3 regions of the Clostridium gelidum genome follow, and region 1 is predicted to be linked to each of the others. Evidence: riboswitches for the same ligand, from Rfam matches in the RefSeq annotation. Region 1 holds a riboswitch; each other region holds the start of a gene.
The links. A riboswitch is a leader RNA that binds a small molecule or an ion and turns the genes downstream of it on or off. The one in region 1 is predicted to bind cyclic di-GMP.

Region 1 (3,724 bases):
CTATGAGTTGGTGCTTATTTATATAAAAAAAGAAGATAAGGAAAATTTAATGCTAATAGCGGATAGAGCAAAAGAATTAAATATAGATTATTCTTTAATTTATTTAGAAATTGGAGCGTATTATAGAAGTCGAAATGAAGAAAAAAGTATGTATTTCTATAAGAAATCAAAAGAAAAAATAAAACAGATTAAAGGAATTTAAAAAAAATAATTTTTTTATCGCAAATTCTATTATTATGCTACAATGTTAAACCAAGTATTTGTCGACTTGATTCAGCTTTTGAAGGAGGTGAATTTTATGAAAAAAATTGTACTAGCAGTAATAGCAATGTCAATGTTATTAACAAATGTTGCGTTTGCTTCAACAAAAACTATACATACTAAGAATGCTAAAGATAGTACAGTATCTAGCGTGACACAAAACAATGTATATCATTTAGACACATACGATGCGCAGTAATAACAAGATAAGTAACAAAAAACACTATAAAACTTAATGAAAAATATGGAAATAAGTATGGAAGAACTTTAACTAAATTTAAGTAGATTTAGTTAAAGTTTTTTAAATTTGTAAAATAAAAGAAGTAAATATATAATTGAGTTCATAGGAAGCATTTAAAATAAATAAGTAAATGAGAAGATAGTATTAATAGAGAAAATTGAAATTTGTTGTTGTTTCTGTAAGAACACCAGCTTGTATGTTGAAAAAGAAATCCATAGTAACTTAAAGCTATTTTACACTACTATTATGGAAATGGAGGAATTAAAGTTGAAAAATAATGAAGCCATTTCTAAGCTTAATCAAGCTATGGAAAAAACTAGGGCAGATCTATACAAGGTTATTGAAATATATGGGCGGGGTTCTAATGAGGTGGTAATTTCCAGTCAAAAGTTAGATGAATTGATTGTTAATGCATACAAAGAACAACTCAATACAAACAATGAATAATATATATAGAAAGGTGGGGCTTGGGTGGTAATTAGGGAATCCATAGAAATATTTAGGGAAGATACTTCAATCAAAAATTTTAAAAAAGAAATTAAATTATTGGAAAGTGCTGGATATAAAGTATATGAGGAGCATGAGAACTATGTGTGTTTTTACCAAACTGCAACGGTAGTCGATTCGGATTTACTCATTAATAAAAAAATGCAAGTGAAAATATAAGAGAGTCAACAAAGAGCCACTTTTGTTCTTAAGTAAAGTAGGTGATTATAAATTAAAAAAACTTAAAATCAAACAAGAAAATCATATTACATTTGAAAAGTTTATTGATTTTCTTACATTGCTATGATAATATTAAATATACATTAAAAATTTTGCGATTGGAAGCTATGAAAAATTCTTTTTATGTGGGCACTTTGAGAATTTAGAGCTAGTTGTGCAACCGACCAATTTAAACTAATTAATTTTTTAATTAATAGTTTCAATGGGTCTTTTTTATTTACATATTAAATGAGATTAAGATGGGAAATAAGGTATGAGATTTAATAATCAGTGTATAATAAACTGAAAGAAGGAGGGCTGAAAAGTAATGAATGAGAAACAAAAAAATGTATTAGTAGTTGACGATATTGCAAGTATTAGAACTTTTATAAGACTTATTTTAGAAGCTGAAAATTACAATGTATTTGAAGCATCTAATGGTGAAGAAGGAATTGAGGTTTATAAAAAATTAGGTAATATTGATTTGATAATTACGGATATATATATGCCAAAAAAAAGTGGGTTAGAACTTGTAGTAGAACTAAGAGAAGAATATAAAGATATAAACGTAATTGTTATTTCTGATGGTGGTAAAAATAATTTTTCCAATGAATTAGGTGTTTGTGAAGCGCTTGGGGCTACTTATTTTATAGAAAAGGATTTAATTATCGATGAGTTGATTAAATTAGTAAATAAAGTATTTACTAATGTGTAGAAATTTTAATATTTGGCTGTTTTATATATAAGGCACAATCAAAAAAATAACAAGTCCATTTGCCAGCCTATTTTCCATCATGCTGCGTCGACAAATTGACCAAATAGGCCAGCTATGAGGACAATTCGTCTCCTTACCTGATGAAAAATATTCATGGCAACTTTGGACTTGTTATTTATTTTCATGTGCCTAATGAGAATAAAGAGTTTAACTAAATTGAATAGTAATTATTAAGGACTCACATTTTTTGTGAGTTCTTTTTAAATTTTAAGGTTTTCTTAAGATTTTAAGGTACTTAAATTTAACAATTTAACTGTATTATAAGTATAAAGGGAAGGTGAGGAAATGGGAAATATAATTAAAATTAATATGTATGCAGAAATGAAAAGAAAAAATAACAGTAAATTAAAATTAGAAACTGTAGAAGAAGCCATTTGGGAATACAACAGTTGGATAAAAAAGACTAACAGAGAGGATAAAATAGAGAACTATGAAAGATTTTTGCAAGCTCAATAATTATTTTTAGAGGTAGGTTAGACGTTAATGTTTAATCTACCTTTTTATTTATTGAAATTTTATATGTATACAAATAAATATTGATAAATTTGGATTAAGGTGGTAAACTAATTTTATTCTAGTCTATAACTATAGACAATGTAATTTTAAGGAGATGTTTAAGTTTGAATATTTCAAAAATACCACAATCTGAATTAAATGTCATGAAGGTGGTTTGGGCAAGTAATGATGCAATATCATCAAAAGAGGTTATTACTAAGCTACAAGAAAAAAATAGTTGGAAGAGAACAACTACATTAACTTTATTAGCCAAATTAGTTCGAAAAGAATTTTTAAGTGCAGAAAAAATTAAAATGTACACTTATTACACTGCATTAATAAGTAAAAAAGAGTATTTAGAATTTGAAACAAAATATTTTTTCACAAATATTCATGAAAATTCTTTGAAAAGTTTAATTACAGCATTGCATGAAAATAATGAAATTACTAATGAGGATTTAAATGATTTAGAAAACTGGATTAAAAATAAGGACGAATGATTGTGGAGTTAGGGGGAGACTATGATTGAAATAGTGATTGTTAATATACTAAGGACAACAATAATTAGCAGTATAGGAATTTGTTTAATATTGCTATTAAAGAAAACATTATTTAAAGAATATACTAAAAACTTTAATTATTATATTTGGCTCATAGTTATATTTAGAATGATTTTACCTTTTGAAATTCCAATATATATAGGAACTAATTCTATAATTTCTAATAACATAGAAATTAATAATTCATTTGATAATATAAAGTTAGTCAGTAATTCAGTAAGTAATATGCAATCAATTAATTATCCTCTTAATAATACTCAAGCTATTGAAACTACAAAACAATTTACAAACAATTTTAATATGTTAGAAATTCTAGGTTATTTGTGGTTAGTTATAACAATAATAATTGTAACATATAGAATTTTCACATATATAAAATTTAAAAACACTATCATAGATTTATCATTAGGTATAGGAGATAGAAAAATTAGAAAAATATATAATAGTTTACGAATTGAAATGAAAATAAATAAAAATATTCAATTAAAAGTTTCAGATTACACATGTGTGCCACTTGGAATTGGATTTTTTAAATCTTATATAGTATTGCCTAATATTCATTATGAAGAAAAAGAAGCAGAATGGATTTTAAAACATGAGCTTATGCATTATAAAAAGAAGGATATATTATATAAATTTTTAGTTATGGCTACAACTTCAATTTATTGGTTCAATCCTTTTATATAT
Region 2 (3,724 bases), 1.7 Mb from region 1:
TATACTAATATTCCCTTTAAATCCTCTGTTTTAAGTATCAAAGCATCTCCATCAGCTAAAAATATTCTTTCTACATGTTCATATTTTTGTCTAAAACAACTTATATCATTTTTAATATCTTCTATTGCTTTTATTGTAAATTTCTTGGATTTATACATATTACAAAAGCTACATTTATTATGAGAGCATCCTAAAGTTGCTTGTATTATAAGGCTATTTCCTTCACTAGGTGGTCTGTATAATGGATAATCGTACATAAATATTTTCTCCCCTTATTAATTCTCTATATTAGTCACTTTAAAATTAAATCTGCTACGAGTGTTCCTATTAAACCTATGATTGTAAAATTAAAATAATATGACGAAGCATTAAACTTATTCAGATTTTAATTCAACACTTTTTTTAATCCACAGTAAAAGTTTCACCTTTTTCCTTTATAATATGGCCTGATCCATAAAGTTCTCCTTCTATTGTAATATATACTTTTTCCACACCATAATAAGTTCCAAGTGTATTAGTAATACTTTGTAAAATCATACTTTCATAAACTGCACCTACATTCATTTCGCTAACCAATTCTTATGTAAAATCAACATATACTATATTATCCTAATTAACACTCATTCCTTCTTAACCATTATGTTTCCTACATCCCTATAAGATAATGGTACCATATATATACCTATTAAGTCTGCTAAAAGGTAAACATATTATTTTAATTTTTTTCTATAAAAAAACTACTCAATTATGATAACTGAGTAGTTTTTATTTTCTATGTATATATATTCTGATAGTTGTTTTTTATACAATTTATTTAATAAGTTTATTCATATCTTCAGCAACATTTCTAAGTTCATTAATACTAGCCTCAATTTCTTCACTAGTAGAAGCACTTTGTGTTACTGCTTCTGTTACCATTTCATATTTTGATATTGTATCTTTTGTTATATTGCCTACTTCTTCATTAAATTTAACTACATTTTTAGTTTCTGTAAGTAATGTAGTAGAAGCTTTACTTATATCCATAATATTATTACTAAATAATTTCAAATCCGAAGTCATACTATTTAATCCTTGAACTGTTTCATTAATAATATTATTTCCCGCTTGAGATTTTTCGTTGTTATGAGTCATTTGTTCTTGAACTATGTTAATTTTACTTTTTAACTCACCTACAATTGAACTTACTTGAGTAAGTGATTCCTTTGTTCCTTCAGCTAATGTTTTTATTTCTTCTGCTACTACTGCAAACCCTTTACCATATTCACCTGCTCTTGCTGCTTCAATTGATGCATTTAAAGCAAGAAGATTTGTTTGTTCTGATATATCTCCAATAAGAGTTAATATTTCATCTACTTGTCGTGATTTTTGTTCCAGCTCTTTTGTAGACTCAAACGTATCTTCTATACTATCTTTTATATCATTAATAATTACGAGAGTATCATTTAAAGATATCTGGTTTTTATCTGTCATATTGATAAATTCCTTTATTTTATCCTCACTATCTTTTGTTCTACTCACAACTACCTCATTAGCACTTAATAAAGTGCTTAATATCTCTTTATTCTTATTTGATTTATCAAGCATTTCATCAGAAGCTTTTGATACCGAATGGCTTGTTGCTGAAACTTCCAGAAGTGAACTTGTTTGCTCTTCAATAGCAACACTTAAGTTTTCACTTGATTCCAAAACAGAAGTAGACATTTCACCTATATTTTTAAATAAATATAATAATTTTTGATTTTCTTCTTTGATTTCAATTTCTTTTTCACCAATTGATTCTAATAGCTTAGCTGCAAAATATACAACCATAAAGATTATTGATAAAGTTAAAGAAATAGTAATTATTCTCATAGCTACTTCTGCTATATGAAATTGATTATCTAAAAAAATTGAAGGATTATTTGCAACTACTACTATTTGACAAATAATACTTAAAATTATTGATATCGTAATCATTTTTAAATCAAAAAATAATGCTCCAAGAATGACGAAATAGAAAATCATAAACCATATGGAATTTAAATGCATCGTAAAATTCAAAAATAAATACTGAAAATAAGTTAATATTAAAATCATAATCTTTGTTATCTTAAACGCTTTTATGTTGAAACCATTTTCAGTAAGTGTACATTTATAACATATTCGAAGTACTATAGCATAAATTAAAACAGCTATTCCTTGAATAATCAAAGAATTTATATTTATACTATCATTAAATCCAAACAATTTTAATGCGCTAAAAAATAATAATGCCATAGTACACAATGCCACATAAAATATTAGTACAAATTTAAGGGTTTTTTTATTAAAAGTTATTATAGAGCTTTCTTCTGTATTCATTGTTACCTCCTAGGTATTTTTAAAATTTTGTATATTTATGTAATTAATTTGCATAACATAAATAGTGTACATATTATATCATATAATGTTTACATTACTTATATTATGTTATTTTATCCTATTTTTCCTTTTTAATCATATCATTTCCATTCTTTTTTTGCAAATTAAAGGTGTTTATTATTAATTAATAATACATACCCAAATATAAGTATATATATCGATTCTTATACGTATAATTTGGTAACCTGGCAATCATAGAAAATACTTTTCTTTAGACCCACGGCTTTGCGACCTTACCTTTTGATAATTTTGCTATTATCAATTTATATTATATATTAATTATTTTCAGCTATTCCTTCTTCTTTAATTAATTGCAACTTCAGCGAATACAATAGGATTAATTCTTTCAATTGCAATTTGTTTTAGTGAATTTCGTTTGATTTTCCCAGTAGATGTTAATGGAAATGTATCTATAAATTCTATATGCTTAGGGAATTTATATTTTGAGATTTTCCCAGATAAAAATTCAAATATATCTTCTTTAGTTAAGATAGAAGGTTTTTTAACTTTAATAAAAGCAACTATTTCTTCCCCAAGAGTTTCATCTGGAATACCAACAATTATTGCATTTTCAATTTCAGAGTGTTTAATAAGATGATTTTCAATATCTGTTGGAGAAATATTTTCTCCACCTCTAATTATTACATCTTTTATTCGTCCCTTTATAGATAAATACCCATCTTCATCTATAAATGCAATATCACCTGTATGCACCCAATTATCTATAACCGTAACATTTGTTGCAATAGGATTATTATAATATCCAAGCATACTATAAGGACTTTTTACACATAACTCACCTTCCACATTTGGTGGAAGTGTATGTCCAGTTTTTAAATCACATATTTTTATCTCCACATGTTCAACTGGTCTACCAACAGTATTTACTTTTGGATGATTTTTATCATAAATTGGAGTTTGAGTTACTCCAAGAGTTTCAGTTTGTCCAAAAGTATTGCTTAATTCAGTAATGTGAAGATGTTCCATTATATCTTTCATAAGTGTTTCAGACGAAACTGCTCCTGCAATCATCCCTACTCTCAAACTTGATAAGTCATATGAATTACATTTACTTATTAAATATTGATACATTGTTGGAACTCCATGAAAGCCAGTACATTTTTCGGTTTCAATTGCTTTAAGCGCAACGTCTGTTTTAAATTTTTTCATTAATACTATTGTACTTCCAGATAGAAGTCCAAGAAGTGCCGTATATTTCCCCCCCAATATATGATTCAATGGTAGTGTAACTAGAATCGTATCTTTTGATGTATAACCATAATTTTTACTAAAAGAAAGAGGACCATTTAAAACAGCACTA
Region 3 (3,724 bases), 2.5 Mb from region 1:
AAAAATAAAGGCGATTAAATAATTATATTGAATTAGTAAAAGAATCTTAAATATTGTCAATAAAAAATAATTTTTTTAAACCTCTGATTAATTTAGGGGCTTTTTTATGCATAAGACGGAATTGTTTGGGTGATTTTATAGAAAATCAGAAGAATAAGAGGTATAATATGAGTGAACTATAAGGTTAATTATTGTAAAAAGACAAAAATTTAAATTTATAATATAAGATATAATTTTTTATTAAATCTATTGTAAAAAACCAGATGCATCAATAGATATTTATTAGATTTTAATTAAATTTTGTAAGGGGGCTGGATAGATATGAAAGTACATTCTGAAATGAATGGATTTAATTATGACGTAGAAAAAGAAAGAAGATCTGTGCCAAGATTTAGTAAAAAAGATACAATACAATGTATAGCGATAAATTCTGAAAAATGTTTTTATTTATTTGAATGTGTAAATATAAGTACACAAGGTATAGGATTTATTTCACAAAGGGAATTTAAAAAAGGTGATTTTTTAGAGGTTATTGTTTTATTTGATAAATCTATATCTATTCAACTTATGGTAAGAATTGTAAGAAACAGTATTCTTGATGGACGTTTGTTTATAGGTGCTGAGTTTGTTGGTATGCCTAGTTCTAATTATGAAATATTAAAAAGTGTCTTGGATGGACATTTGGATAATATTTAATTACTATATAAGTTGCAATAATATGGGTACAATATATTAAATGAAATAAACTCTTATGGTAGCAGAAGCTTTTGATTTAAAAGTTAAATACAATTGAGCAGAGGAATAAGTGTCATCTAATTTTATATTTAAAATCCTTCATAAGAGTTATCTTGTGAAGGATTTTTTTCAATATGATTAATAGATATTTTTTGATATAAGGCACAAAAGAAGAAACTAAAAATTAATTTTTTATCAGAACTGTATTTTAAAATATAAGTGTAGTGAAAACATAGTGGTCTATACAATAATGCATAATAAACCCATGTAAATCATGGCAATATGTCGTGAATAATCCGGGTCAAGTATTGTTATTAAAGTAAAAGATGAAGGGGATGGCATTCCTAAAAATAAACTTGATGTTATATTTGAACGTTTTGGACAAGCAAAGTGTTCCCTTTCTAGACAATGTGAAGGAACATTAATAATTTAACTAAAGTGAATTAAATATCAGTAAATTAAATTATAAATAATTGATTTAATTGTAGTAATATGATAATGTTGAGTATATGGTAATAAAATGAAATGATTAGTAATAATGTGTAGATTTATATGATAATATTCAAATATATTAATAAAACAGAGAAATCGGAACTGTGAAAAATTCTCTTTATTTGGGTACCTTGAGAATTGGGAGTTAGTGGTGCAACCGACCGATAATTAGTTTATAAACTAATTATCGGTTTTTATTTTTATAATGTAAAACAGAGTAGGGGGAAATAAGATAATATAGATGTTATTAGATTAAATAATCACTATTATTATAGTGAAATTTAACTTATATTATATAATATCCTTAAAGTTGAAATTCAGGCTTATTATAAGGGGGAATCGTTTTGAAAAAAGAAAAGTCTTTACAGGTTAGAGCTATTTTTATCATTTCATTTATTTTTCTTACTCTTATCAGCATGGTAACATACATAGAATATTCAAAATCAAAAAAAATAATTATGTCTTCAATGGAGAGTTCTGGAAAACAAACAGTTACAATTCATGCGCAAAAATTATCTTCATGGGTTAAATCTAGATTATCTCAGGTAGAAGTAATTGCAAACACTCAATTGGTATCAAGTCTGAATTATAGTGAAATAATGCCTTATTTTGAAAGAGAACAAAAAAATTATGATGGAGTTTTTAATAGCCTTGGAATATCTGGTGGAGATGGAAAGTTAACTATGCAAAATAATGTAGTTATTGATATAAGTACAGAAGGTACATTCCCACAAGTTATGCAAGGAAAAAAGATTATATCAAATCCCTTTGCAGATAAACAAAATCCTTCAGATTTGATAATATCTATGGAGTGCCCTGTAAGGGATACAAAAGATAATAAAGTTGTTGGGGTTGTAAGCGGAGCTTGTCTTGTTTCTACAGTTTTTAAAGAAAATACAGATTTTCATATTGGCGAGACAGATAAAGTTTATTTATTAGGTAAGGATGGTACTGTTTTATTCCATCAAGATGATACATCTAATAATGAAAGCAATTTTTTACAAAGCTCTAATAAGGAATTTTCAGGTTTAGTTCAAGATGCACTTTCTAAGGATAGTTTTTTGGGAGAATTTAAAGATAATAATGAAACAAAAATGTTATTTTCTTCTCGTGTTGAAGGAACAGATTGGTACATGTTTCTTGAAGTTCCTACAAAAGAATATACTTCTAGTTTAAATTCATTGCTTTACGCAACAGTCATTGTTTCTGCCATAGCAATAATATTTCTAATAGTATTGCTAACTATTTTACTAAGAAATTTCTTTAATAGGCTTTTAAAAATATCTTTAATTGCAGAAGAGGTAGCAGAAGGAAACCTGATTAGTTCACTTCCAGAATCTTCAGATGAGTTAGGTAGAATTAATATTACATTTAATAAGATGATAAATAACTTGAAAAATATAATAATGAAAATAAAAGATGTTTCAGAGGTTGTTGTTGAATCCTCTAATAGTTATAAAAATGTTAGTTTAGAAGTAGTTGAAGGTGGAAAAGACATTAAGCAATCAATTGAAAATCTAACTGTAGGAGCAAAAAATACAGCAGAAGAAATACAAAAAATTACTATATCTATAAATGATATGGAAAGTAAATCAAAGGAATTAGTAGAGATAAGTGCTAATATCGATACAAGAATAGCTGAAACAAAGGATAAGACTTTAACTGGTTCAAAAAATTTAGATTCTACAGTGAAATTATTATATAAGATGAAGGAAAGTGTAAACCTTTCATCAGGTGTTATAACTGAACTTTCAGAAAAATCTAAAACTATTGCAAATATAACAACAACTATATCTACTATATCAGAGCAAACTAATCTTTTGGCATTGAATGCAAGTATTGAGGCGGCTAGAGCAGGAGAACATGGGAAAGGTTTTTCGGTAGTTGCAGAAGAGGTTAGAAAATTAGCTGAACAATCTTCAGATTCTACACAAGGTATTTCAACAGAGATACAACAAATTCAACAGCAAATAGAAAATGCTGTAATAGCAATGAAGGATAGTATTAATTATGTTGGCTTAGGTACAAGCTCTATTGATGGCATTTCAACCATATTTGCCGGAATTGAAGACGCGATTGAAAATATTAAAGCTATGAGTTTAAATATATCTGAGATTGCAAAGGTATTATTAAAAGAAAATAAAAAAATCAATGAAGCAGTTTCAAATACATCAGCTATAAGTGAGGAATCCGTTGCAAGTACTATATGCTTTGAAGATATGGTTAATAAGCAAGGAGATATATTCTCAAATCTTAAAGAAGCATCAGGGCATTTAGATGAGATTTCAGCATCTTTATCAAGTGAAATTTCTAAGTTTAGAATTAATTGAAGCCTATCCAAGGACATATTTTAAGTAAATGTACTTTCAGAATCTATAATGAGTATAACATCACAAACAAATCTTCTTGCACTAAATGCTGCAATTGTGCGAGTCGAGTTTCACCTAAGAATAAATAAGAAGGGACTGTTCCAAAATAGAAATATTATTTCTATTTT

Region 2: another riboswitch for cyclic di-GMP. It lies ahead of psyc5s11_RS08195 (methyl-accepting chemotaxis protein); the one in region 1 lies ahead of psyc5s11_RS16315 (response regulator).
Region 3: another riboswitch for cyclic di-GMP. It lies ahead of psyc5s11_RS05125 (methyl-accepting chemotaxis protein); the one in region 1 lies ahead of psyc5s11_RS16315 (response regulator).

The regions. Positions count from the first base shown of each region.
Region 1 covers NZ_AP024849.1:3,575,335-3,579,058, reverse strand. Annotated here, with positions in the region: gene psyc5s11_RS16335 (helix-turn-helix domain-containing protein) at 1-202, shown strand, start outside; gene psyc5s11_RS16330 (hypothetical protein) at 299-460, shown strand; gene psyc5s11_RS16325 (aspartyl-phosphate phosphatase Spo0E family protein) at 749-949, shown strand; gene psyc5s11_RS16320 (hypothetical protein) at 974-1,168, shown strand; cyclic di-GMP riboswitch class II at 1,320-1,403, shown strand; gene psyc5s11_RS16315 (response regulator) at 1,536-1,922, shown strand; gene psyc5s11_RS16310 (hypothetical protein) at 2,268-2,438, shown strand; gene psyc5s11_RS16305 (BlaI/MecI/CopY family transcriptional regulator) at 2,603-2,977, shown strand; gene psyc5s11_RS16300 (M56 family metallopeptidase) at 2,999-3,724, shown strand, end outside.
Region 2 covers NZ_AP024849.1:1,849,124-1,852,847, reverse strand. Annotated here, with positions in the region: gene psyc5s11_RS08205 (radical SAM protein) at 1-257, opposite strand, end outside; gene psyc5s11_RS08200 (GerMN domain-containing protein) at 403-576, opposite strand; gene psyc5s11_RS08195 (methyl-accepting chemotaxis protein) at 811-2,343, opposite strand; cyclic di-GMP riboswitch class I at 2,580-2,667, opposite strand; gene psyc5s11_RS08190 (AMP-binding protein) at 2,707-3,724, opposite strand, start outside.
Region 3 covers NZ_AP024849.1:1,104,788-1,108,511, forward strand. Annotated here, with positions in the region: gene psyc5s11_RS05120 (PilZ domain-containing protein) at 322-696, shown strand; cyclic di-GMP riboswitch class II at 1,317-1,399, shown strand; gene psyc5s11_RS05125 (methyl-accepting chemotaxis protein) at 1,572-3,557, shown strand.